2 regions of the Solwaraspora sp. WMMA2065 genome follow, and region 1 is predicted to be linked to the other one. Evidence: riboswitches for the same ligand, from Rfam matches in the RefSeq annotation. Region 1 holds a riboswitch; the other holds the start of a gene.

Region 1 (3,397 bases):
CGTCCGGTTCGCCGATCACAGGGTCAGCCGCCGGCCGGCTCACAGGGTCAACCGCCGGTCGGCGAGGGCGGCGACGAGGTCGACGTCGTGGGTCACCGTCACGATCCCGTGCCCGGCGTCGCGCAGCTCACCGAGCAGCGCGACCAGTTCGAGCCAGGTGCGCCGGTCCTGGCCGAACGTCGGCTCGTCGAGCACCAGCAGGCGGGGCGCGGTGGCCAGGGCGGTCGCCACACTCAGCCGCCGCGCCTCACCACCGGACAGGGTGTACGGGTTGGCAGCCGCCAACCGGTCCAGCCGCAGCCGGTGCAGCAACTCGTCGACCACCGGCGCGACGGCCGACTCCGCCAGCCCGCAGCGGCGCGGGCCGAGGGCCAGCTCGTCGGCCACCGTGGTGGCAACGAACTGGTGCTCCGGGTTCTGGAACACGTTGCCGATCCGGCGGACCAGCTCCGGTGCCTGCCACCGGTGCGGGGCCGGGCCGACCCGGCCGTCGCCGGTCAACGCGGCGGTGGCCCGGACCGCTCCGTCGGTGGCCGCGACCAGCCCGCCGAGCAGCAGGGCCAGCGTGGTCTTGCCGGCGCCGTTGGGCCCCAGCACGGCCAGTGCCTCGCCGCCGCGTACCGGCACCTCGTCGGCGAGCGGGGCGAGCCGGGGCACCAGCCCGACCCGGTCGGCGATCAGCAGCGGCTCACCGGCCGGGGCGGCGGAACCACCGCGCTGCGGCAACGGCTGGTCCGGCACCCAGACACCGTCGGCGGCCAGTTGCCCGCCGTACCGGTCGAAGATCTCGTCCGGCTTGCCGTCGGCCCGCACGCCGCCACCGGCGGACAGCACCACCACCCGGTCGACCAGCGGCAGCGCCTGCGCCACCCGGTGCTCGACGATCACCAGCGTGGTGTCCCGGTCCCCGTCGAGCGCCCCGGCGACGGCGTCGCGGACCAGGTCGGCGCCGGCCGGGTCGAGGTTCGCGGTCGGTTCGTCCAGCAGCAGCAGACCCGGCCGCAGGGCGAGCGCCCCGGCCAGGGCCAGCCGCTGCTGCTCGCCGCCGGACAGCGCGGCAGTCGGCCGGTCCCGGCCGTAGCGGAAACCGACCCGGGCCAGCGCGGCGTCCACCCGTGGCCAGATCTGCTCGGCCGGCACGCCCCGGTTCTCCAGCCCGAACGCGACGTCGTCGCCGCTGCGCGCCATGACCAGCTGGCTCTGCGGGTCCTGGAAGACGATGCCGACCCGCTCGCGGGCCTTGCGCGGGTCGAGCCCGTCGACGGTGACGGTGCCGGCCTGCTCGCCCGAGTCGGCCGGCAGCAACCCGGCGATCGCCGCCAGCAGCGTGCTCTTGCCGGCCCCCGACGGCCCGAGCAGTAGGACCCGTTCGCCGGCGTCGACGCTCAGCTCGACGTCACGGACCGCCCAGGCCCGGCGGCCGGCGTGCCGCCAGCCGAACCCGCGCAGCTCCAGCCGGCTCACGACCCGGCCGGCCCTGGCCGGGTCACACCGTGGTGCGGTCGCGGCCGGCGGGGAACCGGTCGAGCACCCCGGTGCGGGCCAGTGCCCGGGTCAGCGCCACGCTGCCGGCACCGGCCAGCACGATCGCGCTGACCACAGTGACGATGAAGATCGGAATCCGGAAACTGACCAGGTCGTACGGCGCGTAGTAGCGGATCTGGTCGAAGATCGCCGCGCCGAGCCCGGCGGTGGCCCCGGCGGTCAGCGCCACCGGCAGCCGGAACGAGCGGTACGCCACCGCCAGGAACACCAGCTCGGCACCGACCCCCTGGGCCAGCCCCTGCACGATCACCACGGCACCCCACTGGCTGCCCAACGCCGCCGAGACGACCGCTGCGACCAGCTCGCAGAACAGCGCGGCCCCCGGCTTGCGGATCACCAGCGCGCCGAGCACAGCCGGCACCAGCCACACCCCGTACAGCACTGCCTGAGCGGGCGGGAAGAAGGTGAACGCGGCCTCGGTGGCGGTCCAGATCAGTCCCCACAGCCAGAAGACCACCCCGAACGCGACCGCGATCACCGAGGCGACCACGATGTCGACGGTCCGCCAGCTACGGTCGGCGGGCATAGATTGCTGCGTCATACGTCGCTCCAACTCCCTGCGCTGGCATTACCCAGATCAGGTTCGAGGGTCTGCGGGACTCCCCGCACTCTCAGCGCTGTGTGCGCTCCCCTGTGGGACATCAGGTTGTGCCACTGACGCTAGCACCGGTGGCACCGCACCGACAGTGGTCGAGTCCCGGTGTGGTGGCGGGCACCCCTGCGCGGGTTATCGTGAACTGCCCGCCTTCACACCAGCGAGGGGACCAGCCCGCCGTGACCGCTGCCGATCGCACCGCGACGCGTCGGACGCGCCCAGGCGACGACATCGACTGGGCCGCGCCGGCCGACGACGACCTGCCCGGGTCCGGCGGCGGCGCCGGACCGCCCGGTGGCCCGCGTCCGCCCCGACGCCGACTGTTCGGTGACCGGGTCGGCTCGGTGGAGGTGCTCGCCTTCCTGCTGATCGGGCTGGTGATCTTCCGCGAGCCGTTGGCCAACCTGATCTCCGACCCCCGGCTGCAGACCTGGACCACGGTCTTCGTGTCGGTGATGGTCCAGGCGATGCCGTTCCTGGTCTTCGGGGTGGTGCTCTCCGCGGTGATCGCGGTCTTCGTACCCAGGTCGTTCTGGGCGAAGGCGCTGCCGAAACACCCGGCGCTGGCGGTGCCGGTGGCCAGCGCCGCCGGGGTGGTGTTGCCCGGCTGCGAGTGCGGTTCGGTGCCGATCGCCGGGTCGCTGATCCGGCGGGGCGTCGCGCCGGCCGCCGCGTTGGCCTTCCTGCTCGCCGCCCCGGCGATCAACCCGATCGTGCTGGTGGCCACGGCGGTCGCCTTCCCGAACAACCCCGAGATGGTCGTCGGCCGGGGTGTCGCCAGCCTGCTCGTCGCGGTCGTGATGGGCTGGCTGTGGCTGCGGCTGGGTCGCACCGACTGGATCCGCCTGCCGCACCGCCCCGACCTGGACGACCTGTCCCGGGCGCGGGCGTTCTGGGCGGCGGTCCGGCACGACATCATGCACGCCGGCGGTTTCCTGGTGATCGGCGCGATGGCCGCCGCCAGTATCAACGTGCTGGTGCCGGAGCGCTGGTTGCAGACCCTCGCCGACAATCCGGTGCTGTCCATCCTGGCGCTCGCCGCACTCGCCGTGCTGTTGTCGATCTGCTCCGAGGCGGACGCCTTCGTCGCGGCCTCGTTGTCGCAGTTCTCGCTCACGTCACGGCTGGTCTTCCTGGTCGTCGGCCCGATGGTCGACCTGAAACTTGTCTCGATGCAGGCCGGCACGTTCGGGCGCAGATTCGCGTACCGGTTCGCTCCGGCGACATTCCTGATCGCCATCGTGGTGGCGGTCGCGG
Region 2 (3,397 bases), 1.1 Mb from region 1:
CATGTCGTCGTTGAGTGGCATATCTGGAGGTGGCAACGTGCCCGCAGCATTGTTGAACTCGTCGGTGCCCCGGCGGCAGCTCGGTCGGGAGCTGCGTCGGCTGCGTGAGCGGTTGGCCGGGGTGCCGCAGACCACGGCGGCCCGGGAGTTGGAGTGGCCGGCGACCAAGCTGCTGCGGATGGAGCGGGGTGAGGTGCCGATCCGCACCGAGGACGTGGTGCTGCTCTGCGAGCTGTACGGCGCTGACCTGAAGACCATCGAGGCGCTGGCCGCGCTGGCTCCGAAGACCAAGGAGAAGGGCTGGTGGCACGACTACGCCAGCATCCCGTCCTGGTTCGAGCTGTTCATCGGTCTGGAGGAGGCCGCCGCCCACCTCCGCGAATTCCATACGGAGCTCGTCTCCGGCGTGCTGCAGACCCGCCCGTACGCAACTGCCGTGTTCAGCGTGAACCAGTACGAAGTGCCGGCGGAGGAGATCGAGCGCAGGGTCGAGATGCGGATGCGTCGCGCGCGGTTGCTGACCCGAATGGAGCCCTACCTGCCCAGGTTCGACATCGTGCTCGACGAAGCGATCCTGCGTCGACCGATCGGCAGCGGTCAGACCATGGCCGGACAGTTGCGTCGGCTGGCTCAGGCCGGGGAGCAGCCGAATGTCTCGATCCGGGTGCTGCCCTTCAGCGCCGGGCTGCACGCCGGCCTGATGGCGCACGGTTCGTTCACTCTTCTTGATTTTCCAGAAGGGAACGAGCCGACGACTGTCTATTCTACGTGGAGGAGCTGACAGGAGCTCTGTTCCTCGATCGGCCGGATGAGGCTGAGCGGTACGCTTGGACCTTCACCGACATCGCTGGCCGGGCGCTGAGCGAGCAGGCCAGTCGTGACCTCTTCTGGCGGACCGCGAAGGAGTGCGAGTCATGATCGATCTTTCCGGAGCTAGCTGGCGCAAGAGCAGCCGATCAAACAACCAGGGTCAGTGCGTCGAGGTGGCGGACGGACTGGGTGGGGTCGTCGGGGTGCGGGACTCGAAGGATCCGGCTGGTCCGGTGCTGGTGGTCGCCCCGGCAAGCTGGTCACGCTTCGTCGCCGCTACGAAGAACAGCACCCTCACGAGTTGATTGGCGGTCGGTGGAGTTCCGCCGCGACGCCGCCTCGTGACTTCGACCGCCGAGGCGTGATCCGATCCGTAAGGGAGTACGGCGATGATCGACTTTGGTTCCACCAACTGGCGGAAGAGCAGCCGGTCGAACAACCAGGGCGAGTGTGTCGAGATGGCGGACGGGCCGGGTGGCGTTGTCGGGGTGCGGGACTCGAAGGATCCGGCTGGTCCGGTGCTGGTAGTCGCCCCAGCGAGCTGGTCGAGTTTCGTCGCCGCCGCGAGGGCTGGCACCTTCACCAGCTGACGCTTCTGGGTCCGGCCGACCAGAGGGTCGCGTAGGGCGGCTGCGGGAACCCCGAAGGGCCACCTGCGCTACCGCGGACAGCATGACTACCGGCAGTCACCTGCGCCAATGTCGCATCCGGTCTGCGCGTGATCTTTGTTCGCCCAGCTGATGGTGAGCCTGGTCACGGCCGACAGCGGCGGGGTGGGCAGCGACCGAAGGTTGCCTCGGATCGGCCCTTGGCGGATCGACGAGACCGTCGTACGGTAACAGGCAAGTAACCCACGGGAGCCCGGTGCACCGGGCTGAGAGGGAGGCTGACGCGGCCTCCGACCGTCGAACCTGATCCGGGTAATGCCGGCGCAGGGAGGAGCGTTGCCGTGCCGTCCCTTGGGCGACTGCATCTGATCACCGACACCCGACCCGGGTGCGACCCGCTCGGCGTACTGCGGGCCGCGCTGGCCGCCGCCCGCGCCGCCGGCGCCGCCGCCGACCTGGTCGTGCAGGTCCGCGTCGAGGACGACATGTCCGACCGGGACGCGTACGACCTGACCGTGCGCGCGGTCGCCGAATGTGCCGCGTACCAGGTGACCTGCCTGGTCAACGACCGGTTGCACGTCGCGCTCGCGACCGGTGCGGCCGGCGCGCACGTCGGCGCGCTGGACCTCCCGGTCGACGCCGCCCGCCGGGTGCTCGGGCCGGCCGCGATCCTCGGTGCCACCGCCCGCGAGCCGGCCACCGGGCGGGCGGCGGTCGCGGCCGGGGCGACGTACCTGGGGGTCGGGCCGTGCTACGCCACCGGCACGAAGACCGGGCTGCCCGACCCGATCGGGCCGGCCGGGCTGGCCGCCGTCGCCGCTACGGTCGACGTGCCGGTGATCGCGATCGCCGGGGTCACTGTGGACCGGGTTGTGCAGCTGCTGGCCGCCGGGGCGCACGGGGTCGCGGTGGTCGGCGCGATCGCCGGAGCCGCCGATCCGGGCCGGGCCACTGCTGACCTGCTGACCGCGGTACGGCAGCGGCCCGCCGCCGGGACGGGCGCGACACGATGACCGGGCCGGCCGAGGGCGCGGATGTGGCGGTGGTCGGCGGCGGGCCGATCGGGATGAGTATCGCCTGGCGGTGCGCCCGGCGCGGGCTGCGTACCGCGCTCCACGACCCGGCACCCGGGTCCGGGGCGTCCTCGGTGGCCGCCGGGATGCTCGCCCCGGTCGCCGAGTCGCACTTCGGCGAGGCCGAGCTGACCCGGCTGCTGGTCGACTCGGCGGCCCGCTGGCCGGCGTTCGCCGCCGAGCTGACCGCCGTCACCGGCCAGGACATCGGCTACCGCACCGACGGCACGCTGGTCGTCACGCTCACCGGCGACGACCGGCGCGAGGCGGAGCGGCTCTGGGCGTACCAGCGGAGTCTGGACCTGCCGATCACGCTGCTGCGCGGCACGGCGCTGCGCGAGCGCGAACCGGCGTTGGCGCCGAGGGTGCGCGGCGGTGCGCTGATGCCCGACGACCACCAGGTCGACCCGCGTCGGCTGGTCGGGGCGTTGGACACCGCGCTGGACCGGGCCGGGGTGACCGTCGTCCCGCAGCCGGTCACCGATGTTTCCGCACTGGACGCGCGGGTCGTCGTGGTCGCCGCCGGCTGCGGATCGGCGGCGCTGACCGGGCTGCCGGTCCGCCCGGTAAAAGGCCAGATCCTGCGGCTGCGGGCCCCCGGCGGCGCCGTCGGGTTCCGGCACGTGATCCGGGGGTACGCCGACGGCCGGCACGTCTACCTGGTGCCCCGCGCCGACGGTGAGGTTGTCGTCGGCGCCACCGTCGAGGAACGGGGCGACACCATCGTCACCGCCGGAGCGGTGCTGGAACTGCTGCGCGCCGCCGCCGACCTGCTGCCGGAGATCGCCGAGCACGAGCTGGTCGAGGCGCAGGCGGCGGCCCGGCCCGGCACGCCGGACAACGCGCCGCTGCTCGGCTGGCACCAGCAGCCCGGCGTCGGCTCCGCAGGCAGAGGCGGCGGCGGCA

The links. A riboswitch is a leader RNA that binds a small molecule or an ion and turns the genes downstream of it on or off. The one in region 1 is predicted to bind thiamine pyrophosphate.
Region 2: linked by a shared signal. The riboswitch ahead of O7610_RS17995 (thiamine phosphate synthase) and the one ahead of O7610_RS12865 (ECF transporter S component) in region 1 are both predicted to bind thiamine pyrophosphate.

The regions. Positions count from the first base shown of each region.
Region 1 covers NZ_CP128361.1:2,853,462-2,856,858, reverse strand. Annotated here, with positions in the region: gene O7610_RS12875 (energy-coupling factor transporter transmembrane component T family protein) at 1-19, opposite strand, end outside; gene O7610_RS12870 (ABC transporter ATP-binding protein) at 40-1,464, opposite strand; gene O7610_RS12865 (ECF transporter S component) at 1,487-2,086, opposite strand; TPP riboswitch at 2,083-2,188, opposite strand; gene O7610_RS12860 (permease) at 2,401-3,397, shown strand, end outside.
Region 2 covers NZ_CP128361.1:3,962,921-3,966,317, reverse strand. Annotated here, with positions in the region: gene O7610_RS18010 (helix-turn-helix domain-containing protein) at 38-781, shown strand; gene O7610_RS30705 (hypothetical protein) at 769-918, shown strand; gene O7610_RS18005 (DUF397 domain-containing protein) at 915-1,115, shown strand; gene O7610_RS18000 (DUF397 domain-containing protein) at 1,200-1,400, shown strand; TPP riboswitch at 1,654-1,765, shown strand; gene O7610_RS17995 (thiamine phosphate synthase) at 1,760-2,431, shown strand; gene thiO (glycine oxidase ThiO) at 2,428-3,397, shown strand, end outside.